3 regions of the Blautia sp. DFI.9.10 genome follow, and region 1 is predicted to be linked to each of the others. Evidence: predicted binding sites of a transcription regulator. Region 1 holds the regulator's gene; each other region holds the start of a gene.
What was found. Region 1 encodes NrdR, which represses ribonucleotide reductase genes. Its sites were predicted from a motif close to CACAANATNTTGTG; they were not measured.
Positions count from the first base shown of each region.

Region 2: a site for NrdR is predicted at 2,877-2,890, ahead of nrdD (anaerobic ribonucleoside-triphosphate reductase). Genes of this name have one in related genera too.
Region 3: a site for NrdR is predicted at 2,126-2,139, ahead of NE671_RS07655 (ribonucleoside triphosphate reductase). Genes of this name have one in related genera too.

Region 1 is NZ_JANGAA010000004.1:88,498-93,511, forward strand. It holds gene pap (polyphosphate:AMP phosphotransferase) at 1-1,015, shown strand, start outside; gene sigG (RNA polymerase sporulation sigma factor SigG) at 1,080-1,859, opposite strand; gene NE671_RS03820 (YlmC/YmxH family sporulation protein) at 1,973-2,227, opposite strand; gene nrdR (transcriptional regulator NrdR) at 2,366-2,812, shown strand; gene gdhA (NADP-specific glutamate dehydrogenase) at 3,004-4,338, opposite strand; gene NE671_RS03835 (aminotransferase class I/II-fold pyridoxal phosphate-dependent enzyme) at 4,559-5,014, shown strand, end outside.
Region 2 is NZ_JANGAA010000009.1:83,083-88,096, reverse strand. It holds gene nagB (glucosamine-6-phosphate deaminase) at 1-398, shown strand, start outside; gene NE671_RS07555 (CBS domain-containing protein) at 489-923, opposite strand; gene asnA (aspartate--ammonia ligase) at 972-1,982, opposite strand; gene NE671_RS07545 (hypothetical protein) at 2,199-2,732, shown strand; gene nrdD (anaerobic ribonucleoside-triphosphate reductase) at 2,933-5,014, shown strand, end outside.
Region 3 is NZ_JANGAA010000009.1:106,498-111,511, reverse strand. It holds gene NE671_RS07665 (tetratricopeptide repeat protein) at 1-839, shown strand, start outside; gene hflX (GTPase HflX) at 841-2,076, shown strand; gene NE671_RS07655 (ribonucleoside triphosphate reductase) at 2,291-4,663, shown strand; gene NE671_RS07650 (ACT domain-containing protein) at 4,998-5,014, shown strand, end outside.

The DNA.
Region 1 (5,014 bases):
CGACCGGAAAGAACAAGAAAAACGTATGGGCATTCTTCTGGAAAGCAAGGATACCAGATGGAGAGTCAATGAATATGATCTCTGGCAGAATGATCATTATAAGAAGTGCAGAAAGATTTTTGACCAGTATATGCAGGATACCAATACATCTGCGGCTCCATGGTATATTGTCGATGCCGGTGACCGGAAGTGGGCAGAACTGCAGGTGCTGGAAACCATGATCAGCAATATAGAGGTTGCCATGGAAAACAGCAAACATGCCGTGCCGATCCTGCAGAATGTTTTTCCTCTGGTGGAGATGCCCAGATTAAGCGAGATTCCTCTGGATGGAAAAGAAGTGGGGGATGAAGAATACAAGGCAGAGCTTAAGGAACTGCAGGCAAAGCTTGGAAGCCTGCATAACCGTCTTTACCGAAAAAGAGTGCCTGTGATCATCACCTATGAAGGCTGGGATGCTGCCGGAAAGGGAGGAAATATCAAGAGGATCACGGAGGCTCTTGATCCCCGTGGATTTGAGGTACATCCTATCGCAAGTCCGGAGCCTCATGAAAAAGCCCGTCATTATCTGTGGCGTTTCTGGACAAGGCTTCCCAAGGATGGTCACATTGCCATCTTTGACCGGACGTGGTACGGAAGAGTGATGGTAGAACGTCTGGAGGGCTTCTGCAGCGAGAATGACTGGAGACGTGCCTACAATGAGATCAATGAATTTGAGAAGGAGCTTTCTGACTGGGGCGCTGTGATCGTGAAATTCTGGGTCCACATTGATAAGGACACCCAGCTTGCCAGGTTCAACGACCGCCAGAGCAATCCGGAAAAACAGTGGAAGATCACGGATGAGGACTGGAGAAACCGTGAAAAATGGGATCAGTATGAAACAGCAGTAGATGAGATGCTTCAGAAAACCAGCACTGCTTATGCACCATGGCACATTCTGGAATCCGTAGATAAGAAATATGCAAGGCTGAAGGCGCTTCGGATCGTGATCGAAGAAATTGAGAAAGCGCTGAAATAAGAGATAAAAGCTGCGGCAGGATAACAGATATTCTGCTGCAGCTTTTTGTCTGAAGAGAGATGAATCAATTCCGGAGATAGTTTCGCATACTGCGAAGAGCATGTTTTTCCAGTCGGCTGACCTGAGCCTGGGAGATACCAATCTCATCAGCTACCTCCATTTGGGTTTTTCCCTCGTAGAAGCGGAGATCGATAATGTGACGTTCACGCTCTCCAAGCCGGTTCATGGCATCTCGAAGAGAAATATCCTCCACCCAGTTTTCTTCCAGGTTCTTTTTATCACTGATCTGATCCATAACATATAGGGTATCTCCGCCTTCGGAATACACGGGCTCAAAAAGGCTTACCGGGCTCTGGATCGCATCCATGGCATAGACGATCATTTCCTTGTCGATACCGATCTCATCAGCGATTTCTGCAATGGTAGGCTCTTTGAGATGCTGCCGCATATAGTTTTCCCGGGTATAGATGGTTTTGTAAGCGATATCCCGCAGAGAACGGCTGACCCGTATGCTGTTGTTATCACGGAGATATCTTCGGATCTCTCCGATGATCATGGGAACTGCATAGGTGGAAAATTTTACCTGAAGAGTGGTGTCGAAATTATCGATCGCTTTGATCAGGCCGATGCAGCCGATCTGAAAAAGGTCATCCGGATTTTCACTGCTGTTCTGAAAACGCCGGATCACGCTTAAAACAAGCCGCAGATTGCCTTTGATGTACAATTCCCTGGCTTCTTCATCGCCAGCTTTGATTCTTTTAAAGAGCTCCGCCTTTTCTTCCTGATCGAGAACGGGAAGGGTTGAGGTATTTACTCCGCAGATTTCAACTTTATTCAGTGCCATCTTAGAATCCTCCTTGTCTTGTCAGTACATTAAGATGATTCTCAGAGGGCGGTTGAAATATACTTTTTCAGGGAAAATATAAAAAATAAAGGGCCTTGACAATAAGGAGGTATTTATTCTCCGGACAGCAGTTTTTCATTACGGAAATCAACAAGGATGATATCTTCGCCGATCTGGCGGATGCAGTCCCATGGAATGGAATATTCATTTTCTTTGGAAAAACACCAGCAAAATTTTCCCGGTTCCGGCATGATCAGGGCTTTCAGACGTGCGGTTTCACAGCAGAATTCCACATCAAGAGGGCAGCCAAGACTGCGGCAGGTATGGATATTGATCACTTCTTTTTGTTTCAGCTCACAGATGCGCATAAATTCATCACCTGGTATGATTTTATGGAAAATCTGTAAAATTTATGCAAGTCCGATTATTGACACATTATGTGCATTTATTTTATAATAAAAACAAATTTAGTAATGATTTACTGATCCGGAAAGGGGGAGAGTTCTGTGAGATGTCCGTTCTGTAACCAGGATAATACAAGAGTTGTAGATTCCAGACCTGTAGAGGATACCAATTCCATCCGCCGCCGTCTCTGTGATGCCTGCGGAAAGCGTTTTACAACTTATGAGAAGGTGGAAACGATTCCGCTGACTGTGATCAAGAAGGATCAGAACCGGGAAAGCTATAAACGTTCCAAGATCCAGGATGGTGTTCTTCGTGCCTGCTATAAGCGCCCCATTCCCATTGAGAGAGTGGAAGAGATGATCGATTCCATAGAAGGAGATATTTTCCGGTCAGAAGACCGTGAGATCAGCAGTACCAAGATCGGAGAGATCGTTATGGAGCATCTGAAGGATCTGGATGCGGTGGCGTATGTACGATTTGCGTCTGTATACAGAGAGTTTAAAGATGTCAGTACCTTTATGGATGAGCTGAAGAAGCTGATCAATTAAGAGATTAAATGAATAGACCGCAAATGCAGGAGATTTCAGGCCGATTGTCAAAAGACAACCGGCCTTTTTTGAAACATGAATGTTTGATTTTTCAGAGATCGTAAAAGTGGATACAAAAAAACAGGAACCGCCTGGGAAAAATCCTCTGCGGTCCCTGCTATAAATATACATTAATGATTCAGGAAACTTAATTAAACAATACCCTGAGCTTTCATAGCGTCAACAACTTTTTCGAAGCCGGCGATGTTTGCACCTACAACATAGTTGTCTTCCATACCGTAACGTTTAGCAGCGTCATCAGCTTTGTGGAAGATATCGATCATGATGTGGTGGAGTTTCTCATCAACCTCTTCTCTTGTCCAGGAAAGTCTCATGGAGTTCTGGCTCATCTCAAGTGCAGATGTGGCAACACCGCCAGCGTTTGCGGCTTTACCAGGCATGAAGAGAACACCGTTCTCCTGAAGGTATGTTGTTGCATCAAGAGTAGTAGGCATGTTTGCACCTTCAACGACGTATTTGCAGCCATTTGCAACCAGTGTTTTAGCTCCGTCAAGACCAAGCTCGTTCTGAGTAGCACATGGAAGGTAGATATCACATTTGATATTCCAGATGCCAAGTCCCTCAGTGTAGGTAGCACCCTCAACACGGTCTGCATATTCTTTGATACGTCCACGTTTTACTTCTTTGATATCCTTTACGACGTCAAGGTTGATTCCGTTCGGATCGTAGACATATCCGTTGGAGTCGTTCATTGCAACAACCTTGGCACCAAGCTGAGTAGCTTTCTCAACAGCGTAAATAGCTACATTACCGGAACCTGTTACAACGATTGTTTTTCCTTCTACGGAATCATTGTGAGCTTTGGCGATCTCGTTGAGCATGTATACAACACCGTAACCGGTAGCCTCTGTACGGATCAGGGAACCTCCGAAGGAAAGACCCTTTCCTGTAAGGACACCCTCATAAAGGCCACGGATTCTCTTATACTGTCCGAAGAGATAACCGATCTCACGTCCGCCGACACCGATGTCACCAGCCGGAACATCTGTATCTGCGCCGATATATTTGCAAAGCTCTGTCATAAAGCTCTGGCAGAATGCCATAACCTCTCTGTCAGATTTACCCTTAGGATCGAAGTTGGAGCCACCTTTTCCACCGCCGATCGGAAGGCCTGTAAGAGAGTTTTTAAAGGTCTGCTCAAAACCAAGGAATTTCAGGATACCCTGATTTACAGAAGGATGGAATCTTAAGCCGCCTTTGTATGGTCCGATGGCGCTGTTGAACTGAACACGATATCCCTTGTTAACCTGTACAGTTCCGTTATCATCGATCCACGGTACTTTGAAGGAGATGATCCTCTCTGGCTCTACAAGACGCTCAAGGATAGAAAGTTTACGATACTCTTCCTCATTTTTGTCAATTACGACTTTAAGGGAATCGAGAACTTCCTTAACTGCCTGATGGAATTCTGGCTCGCCAGGATTCTGTGCTACAACTCTTTCATAAACTTCTTCTGTGTAAGACATTGTTGTTTCCTCCTCATCACATATTAAATTGCGTTGAAAACTAAATTCGAGTGCTATTATACATTAACATGCTAAAAAAGGGAAGTGCTAAATTTAATTTTTTTAAATTTTTATTTCTTGCGTTGAAAGCCTAAATGTGAGATGATATAGAATAAATATTTTTTGACTATGAAATTAAAATGGTTAAATAATAGTGAAAATTAGAAGAGGAGTGGTTTTTATGAGAACATTCGGGAAATCATCAAAGCTTGACAACGTGCTGTACGATGTGCGCGGACCGGTTGTGGATGAGGCTGCCAGAATGGAAGAAGATGGAATGGAGATTCTGAAGCTGAATATTGGTAATCCGTATCCGTTTGGGTTTTCAGCACCTCAGGAAGTGATCCTGGATATGCTGAGTAATGTTCGTACTTCCCAGGGATATTCCGATTCCAAGGGCATTTTTTCTGCAAGAAAAGCGATCATGCAGTATGCACAGCTTCGCGGGATCCCGGGAGTTACCATTAATGATATTTATACGGGAAATGGTGTCAGTGAACTGATCAACCTCTGTATGCAGGCGCTGCTTGATAACGGGGATGAGATCCTGATCCCGGCTCCGGATTATCCGTTGTGGACAGCTACTGCAACACTGGCAGGCGGAAATGTAGTTCATTATATCTGTGACGAACAGTCT
Region 2 (5,014 bases), on a different contig from region 1:
AGTATAACGAAATCATCCGGCAAACCGGAGGTATGGATATGCAGCTGCTTGGTATCGGCGGGAACGGACACATCGGCTTCAATGAACCAGGAGATGCCTTTGAAAAAGAAACCCATTGTGTGGATCTGACAGAAAGTACCATCAGAGCCAATTCAAGGTTTTTTGAAAGCATGGATGAGGTCCCGAAACAGGCCTACACTATGGGAATCGGGAATATCATGGCTGCAAAAAAGATCCTTCTTGTGGCAACGGGAACATCCAAGGCAGAAGCCCTGTATAATTCCCTGTACGGACCGATCACACCGAAGGTTCCGGCATCTATCCTGCAGCTTCACCCGGATCTCACGGTTGTGGCAGATGAAGATGCACTGAGTATGATCCGCGAAAAAATAAAATAAAAATCCGGAATACAACTGCCGGATCAAAAAAGGATGGCTTCCGATTCCTACCTGTGCAGGAACGGAAGCCATCCTTTTTCTTTCCGCTGCTCAGTGGATTTCTTCACCGGCAGTTTTTTGTGCGGCTTTTATTTCGTTGTAACAGTATTTGATGATAGATTTTCTGGTTATGATTCCGATGAAGGAGCCCTGGTCATCTACCACCGGTACGAAGTTCTGATTAATGGCGCGATCCAGGAGATCTTCCATATTGGAATCTGCATGGACCGGTTTGTAGGTGGCACGGCGTGGAATCGCCATGATTGGGATTCCCTCTGTTTCCTTGATGTCGTGGATATCTGCACGGCGCATGCCCCAGAGGAGATCTCCCTCTGAGATGGTGCCGAGATATTTGCCGTCCATGGTGAGGATAGGAATGCAGGAGTACTTGCGGTGCTCCATTTTTTCGAGGGTCTGGCGAAGAGTTTCATCCTCAAAGATGTAGGCTACTTCGCTTTTGGGAATCAGAAAAAACAGAATGTTCACGTTATTACCTCATTTCCGCGAAAATTATAAATAAATCTGTAGGCTGTTTTAGAGAAGCTGAAGTCCGTGTGTCTCTGCAGCATCTGTGATCTCCTTCGGCCAGAGAGAGACATGTACTTCTCCGATGTGTACTTTACGAAGGAAGAACATACAGATCCTGGACTGTCCGATACCACCACCGATGGTGTACGGAAGCTCTTTGTTCAGGATGGCCTTCTGGAATGGAAGCTCTCTTCGGTCATCACAGCCTGCTTCGGTAAGCTGGCGGTCAAGTGCGTCCTCGTCAACACGGATTCCCATTGAGGAAAGCTCAAGGGCAATGTCAAGTACCGGATAGTATACGAGGATATCACCGTTCAGTTCCCAGTCATCATAGTCCGGGGCACGTCCGTCGTGACGCTCGCCGTTTGTGAGCATTTTTCCGACCTTCATAAGGAATACGGCACCCTTTTCACGGGTGATCCGATATTCACGTTCCTTCGGTGTGCAGTCCGGATACATGTCAAGAAGCTCCTGAGTTGTGATAAAGAAGATATCCTTCGGAAGGATCTCCTCGATGTAGTCATACTGTACAGCCATGTATTTTTCGGTTTTACGAAGGACACTGTAAATGGTGCGTACGGTTTCCTTGAGAGTCTCAATGGAACGTTCTTCTTTGGAGATGATCTTTTCCCAGTCCCACTGGTCTACGTAAACAGAGTGGATATTGTCCAGATCTTCATCCCGGCGGATGGCTACCATATCTGTGTAAAGACCTTCTCCGTGAGAAAATCCGTATTTTTTCAGTGCGTAGCGTTTCCATTTGGCAAGGGAGTGTACGATTTCGGCGTTGCTTCCTTCGATAGCCTTGATATCAAAGCTTACCGGACGCTCTACACCATTAAGGTTGTCATTAAGGCCGGATTCCGGTGCTACAAATGTTGGAGCGGATACTCGAAGAAGGTTCAGCTTCTGTGAGAGTGTCTGCTGGAAGAAATCTTTTACTGTTTTGATCGCAATCTGTGTGTCATGGAGGTTCAGGTCTGCATGATAGGTTGCGGGGATTGTGATTGTATTCATTATCGGCTCCTCCTGATGATTTTTAGGCTTATTGCTCTGTGGGGTATTATAGCAGAAAATGGGTGGAGTGGCAATATAATGAGAGGGGAAGTCTTTTGGGGTATCGTAGAAAAATACTGGGTATTAAATGCCTGGTGTGATATACTGAAAAAAGAATGCTTATGTTTACGATGGAAATATAAATATCCGTTTTGACGGATAGAATGGAGGGAGCTTATGGCAGGTCAAAGATGTCAGGTTTGTGGGGGTAAGGTTGTAAATGGCAGGTGTTCATTATGTGGGATGCCTTACAGAAATGATGAGGTGTTATATCATCTGAATGAGCCCCGGGAGATACATTATAAACATGCTTCCGCCAAAGTGCGGGATATGATGCGGCAGTATGGACAGGATGCTGATCAAACAACACAACATAACGGAAACGTAAACCGGAATACGAACGCGAACCGGAATACAAACATAAACCGGAATACGAATGCAAGCCGCAATACCGATTTGAATCGGAATCTAACCGGAAGCCGGAATACAGGTGCAGCAGCCGGACGTAAGACTGCAGCGGCAGTTAATACCAGGAATAAAACAACGGTGGGCAGAAATCGTGCAGAAGTTTTAGATCAGGGAAAAAAACAGCAAAAAAAAGATCAGAAAAGCAGCGGGGCAGGCTGGATCATATGGTTTATAGTGACACTGGCCATTCTGCTTCCGAAATTATGGGATTTTCTTGCAGACTGGATCGGAACGAATTTGTGAGAATATTTCTGCAGTGAGATCAGGCAGTGCTAAGTGTCTGTATTTTCGTGTATACAGAAATATCCCTTTTCTTTTCTCCTCAGCTGTGTTATACTCATGCCTAGCACAACATATAGATGAAAAACAATATATAGAGGATATAGGTACTATATATAGTATTTTGCATAGCGACTTATATATAGCGCAGGGAGGGATGAGCAATGTTATATGTGATCAAGAAAGACGGGACAAGAGAGGAGTTTAATCCGCAGAAGATCGTGGCTGCCGTGAACAAATCCGCAGAGCGTATTCTTTATACTTTTTCAGACGAGGAGAAGGATTTTATCTGCCGTTTTGCCCAGGAGCATGCGGATTCCCTTGGAAAGAATGAGATCGAGATCCAGGAGATGCACAACATCGTGGAGGGGGCTCTGGAGCGTGTGAATCCGGCAGTTGCCAAGAGCTACCGTGATTATCGGAATTACAAGCTGGATTTTATCCATATGATGGATGATGTCTATACCAAGAGTCAGGCGATCCGTTATATCGGTGATAAAAGTAATGCCAATACAGACAGCACCCTTGTTGCCACGAAACGAAGCCTGATCTTTAATGAGCTGAACAAGGAACTCTATCGGAAGTTTTTTATGAACCGTAATGAGCTTCAGGCATGTAAGGACGGCTACATTTATATTCATGACCAGTCTGCACGTCTGGATACCATGAATTGCTGTCTGTTCGATGTGGCAGCTGTTTTAAGTGGCGGTTTTGAGATGGGCAATGTCTGGTATAACGAGCCGAAGACTCTGGATACAGCCTTTGATGTTATGGGGGATATCATTCTCAGTACAGCAGCACAGCAGTATGGTGGCTTTACAGTGCCGGAGGTTGATAAGATCCTGGCACCGTATGCAAAGAAGAGCTATGATAAATATATTTCCGAATTTATGAAATACTCGGATGAGAGCTGGAGTGGCCGTGAGGAGAGAGCTATTGAGTATGCTCTTGATAAGGTCCGCAGGGATTATGACCAGGGCTGGCAGGGAATTGAGTATAAGTTGAATACCGTCGGTTCTTCCAGAGGTGATTATCCGTTTGTTACGGTGACACTTGGTCTCGGAACCGAGCAGTTTGAGAAGATGTGTACGATTTCCCTTCTTGAGGTCCATCAGGGAGGACAGGGTAAGGCCGGACACAAGAAACCGGTACTTTTCCCGAAGATCGTATTCCTTTATGACAAAGAGATCCATGGTCCCGGAAAGTGCTGTGAGGATATTTTTGAGGCTGGTGTGGAGTGTTCCTCCAAAACCATGTATCCGGACTGGCTGTCTATGTCCGGCGCAGGCTATATTTCCAGTATGTACAGGAAATACAAGAAGGTCATCAGCCCGATGGGATGCCGTGCTTTCTTAAGTCCGTGGTATGAGCGTGGCGGTATGGAGCCGGCGGATGAGAATGATACGCCTGTTTTTGTGGGACGTTTTAACATTGGTGCGGTAAGCCTTCATCTTCCGATGATCCTTGCAAAGGCCAGAGCGGAGAGCAGAGATTTTTATGAGGTTCTGGATTTCTATCTGGAAATGATCCGTAACCTGCACATTCGCACTTACGAATATCTGGGACAGATGCGTGCATCCACCAACCCGCTTGCATACTGTGAAGGCGGTTTCTACGGCGGACATCTGAAACCGAATGAAAAGATTGGCAAGATCCTGAAGCCTATGACAGCTTCCTTCGGTATCACAGCGTTAAATGAGCTTCAGGAACTTTACAATGGCAAATCCATTGCCGAGGATGGGGCGTTTGCTCTGGAGGTTCTGAAATATATCAATGACAAGGTAAATCAGTACAAGAAGGAAGATGGTTATCTTTATGCGATCTACGGAACACCGGCAGAGAGTCTTTGTGGCCTGCAGGTAGAGCAGTTCCGTAAGATGTATGGAATCATTGAGGGCGTTTCTGACAGACCATATGTGAGCAACAGCTTCCACTGCCATGTAACAGAGGATGTAACTCCAATCGAGAAACAGGATCTGGAGGGACGTTTCTGGGAACTCTGCAATGGAGGTAAGATTCAGTATGTACGTTATCCGATCGGCTACAATAAGGAAGCTATCCGTACACTGATCCGCAGAGCCATGGATCTGGGATATTATGAGGGAGTGAACCTTTCTCTTGCATACTGTGACGATTGTGGTCATGAGGAACTGGAGATGGATGTATGCCCTGTCTGCGGTTCCAGAAACCTGACCAAGATCGACCGTATGAACGGATATCTTTCCTACAGCCGTGTCCATGGAGAT
Region 3 (5,014 bases), on a different contig from region 1:
GCAAATATGAGGATGCGGTGAATAGCTTCACGGAAGCTCTGAACTGCGATAAAGTAAGCAAAAGCCTTCGTAAGGATATCCTGTCCTACCGGGCTACTGCAGAGCTGAAGTCTGGAAAATACGAGGATGCCATGGCAGACTGCCAGACACTTGGAGAAGATTTTTCCATGGATGCAGGCAGTTATTTTCTCACCGGAAAGGTTGCCCTTGCCATGGATTCCTACGAAGAAGCCGCATCTAACTTCAAACAGGCCTATGGAGAAGATTCCACCTATGATATGGCGATCGAGATCTATGAGGCATATCTGGACAAGGATATGGAAGCGGACGGAACCAGATATCTGGAAGCTGCTCTTTCTTCTGAGGCCAAGGATGCCCAGGACCACTGTGACAGAGGCCGTGTCTACTACTATATGGAAGACTACAGCAACGCAAAAAAAGAGCTTCTGGAAGCAACCAAGAAGGATAATACGGAAGCATTGCTTCTTCTGGGAATGGTATATCTGGCCCAGGATGATGTGGAAAATGCTCAGGCAATGTACAAGCAGTATATTTCCGCAGTGGGTGATTCCGCCAAGGGCTATAATGGTCTGGCACTGTGCGATATCCGAAGCGGAGATTATGATTCCGCTCTTGATAACATCACAAAAGGCCTTCCGACAGCTACCACAGACGAGATGCAGAGTCTTCTGTTCAATGAGATCGTAGCCTATGAAAAAAAGCTGGATTTTGCTACTGCACTGACCAAGGTCCAGGAATATATTGAGATGTTCCCTGAAGATTCCGCTGCAAAAAAAGAGCGGGCTTTCCTGAAAACCAGAACGTCTTCGGAGGGCTGATATGGAATATTTTGAGGAAATACAGGACAGGGTTATCCTGATCGGTGTCCAGGCAGATCGGGGGGATGACATGGAGGAATCCCTGGATGAGCTTGGAGAACTTGCGGTTACGGCAGGTGCGGCGGTTGCAGGCAGGATCATTCAGAATCGTGAGGCCGTACATCCGGGCACCTATATCGGAAAAGGCAAGATCGAAGAGGTAAAAGGTCTTCTCTATGCCCTGGATGCCAATGGTGTGATCTGTGACGATGAGCTTTCTCCTGCCCAGATGAATAATCTGGAGCGGGAGCTGGAGTGCAAGGTTATGGATCGTACCCTGCTGATCCTTGACATTTTTGCGAAGCGTGCCGTCACAAGTGAAGGCAAGATCCAGGTAGAGCTTGCACAGCTTCGTTACCGGTCTGCACGTCTTGTGGGACTACCTTCTTCTCTTTCGCGACTTGGAGGAGGAATCGGAACCAGAGGCCCTGGTGAGAAAAAGCTGGAGACAGACCGTCGTCTGATCCGGAACAGGATATCCGCACTGAAGCAGGAGCTTTCCCAGGTAGAAAAGCACAGAGAGCTGATCCGTTCCAGAAGAGCTGTGGGAAATCTGAAGACAGCAGCCATTGTTGGCTATACCAATGCAGGAAAGTCAACGCTTCTGAATACACTGACAGGCGCTTCGGTGCTTTCGGAGGATAAGCTGTTTGCCACACTGGATCCGACTACCCGTCTTCTGACACTGGATGACGGACAGCAGCTTCTTCTTACGGATACCGTAGGCTTTATCCGCAAGCTTCCCCACAATCTGGTGGAAGCCTTCAAAAGTACTCTGGAGGAAGCCAAATATGCGGATTATATCATTCATGTGGTAGATGCATCCAATCCTCAGGCGGAGATACAGATGCATATCGTATATGAAACCCTGAAAGAGCTTGGTGCTCTGGGAAAAAAGACGATCACACTTTTTAACAAGCAGGACCGTGTTTCCGGGGAGAGCTTTCGGGATCTCCGAGCAGACCATACGCTGAAGATTTCCGCACGGACAGGAGAGGGGCTTGAGGAATTTAAGCAGCTTCTTTCTGAGATACTGGCAGAAGGACAGATTTATATGGAACGGCTTTTTCCTTATTCGGAGGCCGGTCAGATCCAGCTGATCCGTGAGTATGGACAGCTTCTTTCGGAAGAGTATACCGAAGGAGGGATTGCTGTAAAAGCAAGAGTTCCGCGGGAAATCTATCCGAAAGTCACATAATGTTAAAATATCTACTCAGTACCATATATAGTACCGTGAACAAAACGGGCACTATATATGGTACTTTTTATGTTGACGCAAAGAGGCGTGTCTGATACAATAAGCCTACAGCGATTTGAACACAGATCGTGAAACGGAGTGTGTTCGTAAGCAGGCAAGTGAGTCGGAATGGAATATCCGCTTATAAATAAATGCATGAGGGAGGCATTTTCTTATGTTTCAGGTAGTAAAAAGAGACGGTGAATTAGACGAATTTAAAATGGGGAAGATCACCGCGGCAATTGATAAGGCATTTGATGCCAAAGGTAAGAATTACAGTTCGGATATGATCGATCTTCTGGGACTTCGTGTTACAGCGGATTTTCAGAATAAGATCGAGAACAACCGGATTTCTGTTGAGGATATCCAGGACAGTGTGGAGAACGTACTGATCCAGGCCGGATATTCTGATGTTGCCAAGGCGTATATCCTTTATCGTAAGCAGCGTGAGAAGATCCGCAATATGAAATCCACCATCCTTGACTATAAAGAGATCGTAAACAGCTATGTAAAGGTTGAGGACTGGCGTGTAAAGGAGAACTCAACGGTTACTTATTCTGTAGGAGGTCTGATCTTAAGCAACTCCGGAGCAGTTACCGCAAACTACTGGCTGTCTGAGATCTACGACAACGAGATCGCAGATGCACACAGAAATGCAGATATCCATATCCATGATCTGTCCATGCTGACCGGTTACTGTGCAGGCTGGTCCCTGAAGCAGCTGATCCGAGAGGGACTTGGTGGTATTGAGGGTAAGATCACTTCTGCACCTGCAAAGCATTTAAGTGTACTCTGCAACCAGATGGTGAATTTCCTGGGTATCATGCAGAACGAGTGGGCGGGCGCACAGGCATTTTCATCCTTTGATACTTATCTGGCACCTTTTGTAAAGGCAGACAACCTTTCCTATCCAGAGGTTAAGAAATGCATTGAGTCCTTTGTATATGGCGTAAATACTCCAAGCCGCTGGGGCACTCAGGCACCATTTTCCAACATTACACTGGACTGGACCGTTCCGGACGACCTTGCAGAGCTTCCGGCTATCGTAGGCGGCAAGGACATGGATTTCAAATATAAGGACTGTAAGAAAGAAATGGATATGGTCAACAAGGCATTTATCGAGACCATGATCGAGGGAGATGCCAACGGACGTGGATTCCAGTATCCGATCCCGACCTATTCCATCACAAAGGAATTCGACTGGTCTGATACCGAGAACAACCGTCTTCTCTTTGAGATGACTTCCAAGTACGGTACTCCGTATTTTTCCAATTATATCAACAGTGATATGAAGCCAAGCGACATCCGCAGCATGTGCTGCCGCCTCCGTCTGGATCTCCGTGAGCTCCGCAAAAAGAGTGGTGGATTCTTTGGCTCCGGTGAGAGTACAGGTTCTGTAGGCGTTGTTACCATCAATATGCCGCGTATCGCATACCTTTCCAGAACGCCGAAGGAATTTTATCAGCGCCTGGACCACATGATGGATATCTCCGCAAGATCTCTTCATATCAAGAGAGATGTGATCAGCAGGCTTCTGGATGAGGGACTGTATCCGTACACGAAGAGATATCTTGGAAGCTTTGACAATCATTTTTCTACCATCGGTCTTGTGGGAATGAACGAAGCGGGCTTAAATGCCTGCTGGCTGAAAAAAGACATGACAGATCCGGAAACCCAGAAGTTTACAAAAGAGGTTCTGGAGCATATGAGAAACCGTCTTTCAGACTATCAGGAACAGTATCCGGGAGAGCTTTTCAACCTGGAGGCAACACCGGCAGAGTCCACTGCATACCGTCTTGCCAAACACGACAGAAGCCGTTATCCGGATATCAAAACAGCGGGAAAAGAGGGCGACACTCCGTATTACACAAACAGCTCTCATCTGCCGGTTGATTACACTGCGGATATTTTTGACGCACTGGATATTCAGGACGATCTGCAGACTCTGTATACTTCAGGAACCGTATTCCATGCATTCCTTGGGGAGAAGCTTCCGGACTGGAAGGCAGCGGCAGCGCTGGTACGTAAGATCGCAGAGAATTATCGCCTGCCCTATTACACCATCTCACCGACCTATTCTGTATGTCAGGAGCATGGCTACATCAGCGGCGAGCATTTCACCTGCCCGAAATGTGGAAAGAAGGCTGAGGTTTACAGCCGTATCACAGGATATTACCGTCCTGTACAGAACTGGAACGATGGTAAGACCCAGGAGTACAAGAACCGTACCCTCTATGATATTACCCATTCCCATCTGAAAAAGGTCCACACCAGTGTGATGACCATGAAGGGTGACGAGGTGGAGATCCAGCCTGTGGAATCTCATAAATATCTTTTTACGACCAGCACTTGTCCGAACTGCCGTATGGCAAAGAAAATGCTGGAAGGCGAAGAACTGGAGATCATCGATGCTGAGCAGAATCCCGAGCTTGTCAAGCAGTATGGGATCCGTCAGGCCCCGACGCTTGTCATTACTGACGGGGCGAAGGTTAGGAAGTATGTGAATGCTTCTAATATACAGAAGTATGTAGACGAAGAGTTGGATTGAGTTTTTTGCCAAAATAACTGTAAGTAAAAAATGGATGGCTGGACGCATGTCTGTTGGATGTGTGTCTGGCCTTTTTTATATTGGGAATTTTATGTTATGATATTTTATGTTTGAGATTTGGGGCCTGGAAAAGATGGTTGACATTTCATGTCGAGATGGGTATACTTATACCTGAATTTAATGATTAAAAGCGTTACGCTTTAACGTATGAATGTATACGCGAAACGCTCCATCCCGGAAGGGCCCCGCTGGGGAAGGGATTCACTTCCACCAAATTTCATGCTAAAATAAAAAAAGAAAATAAAAAAGAATAACAGAAAAGAGGAAAATTATTATGGTAAAACAGAACAT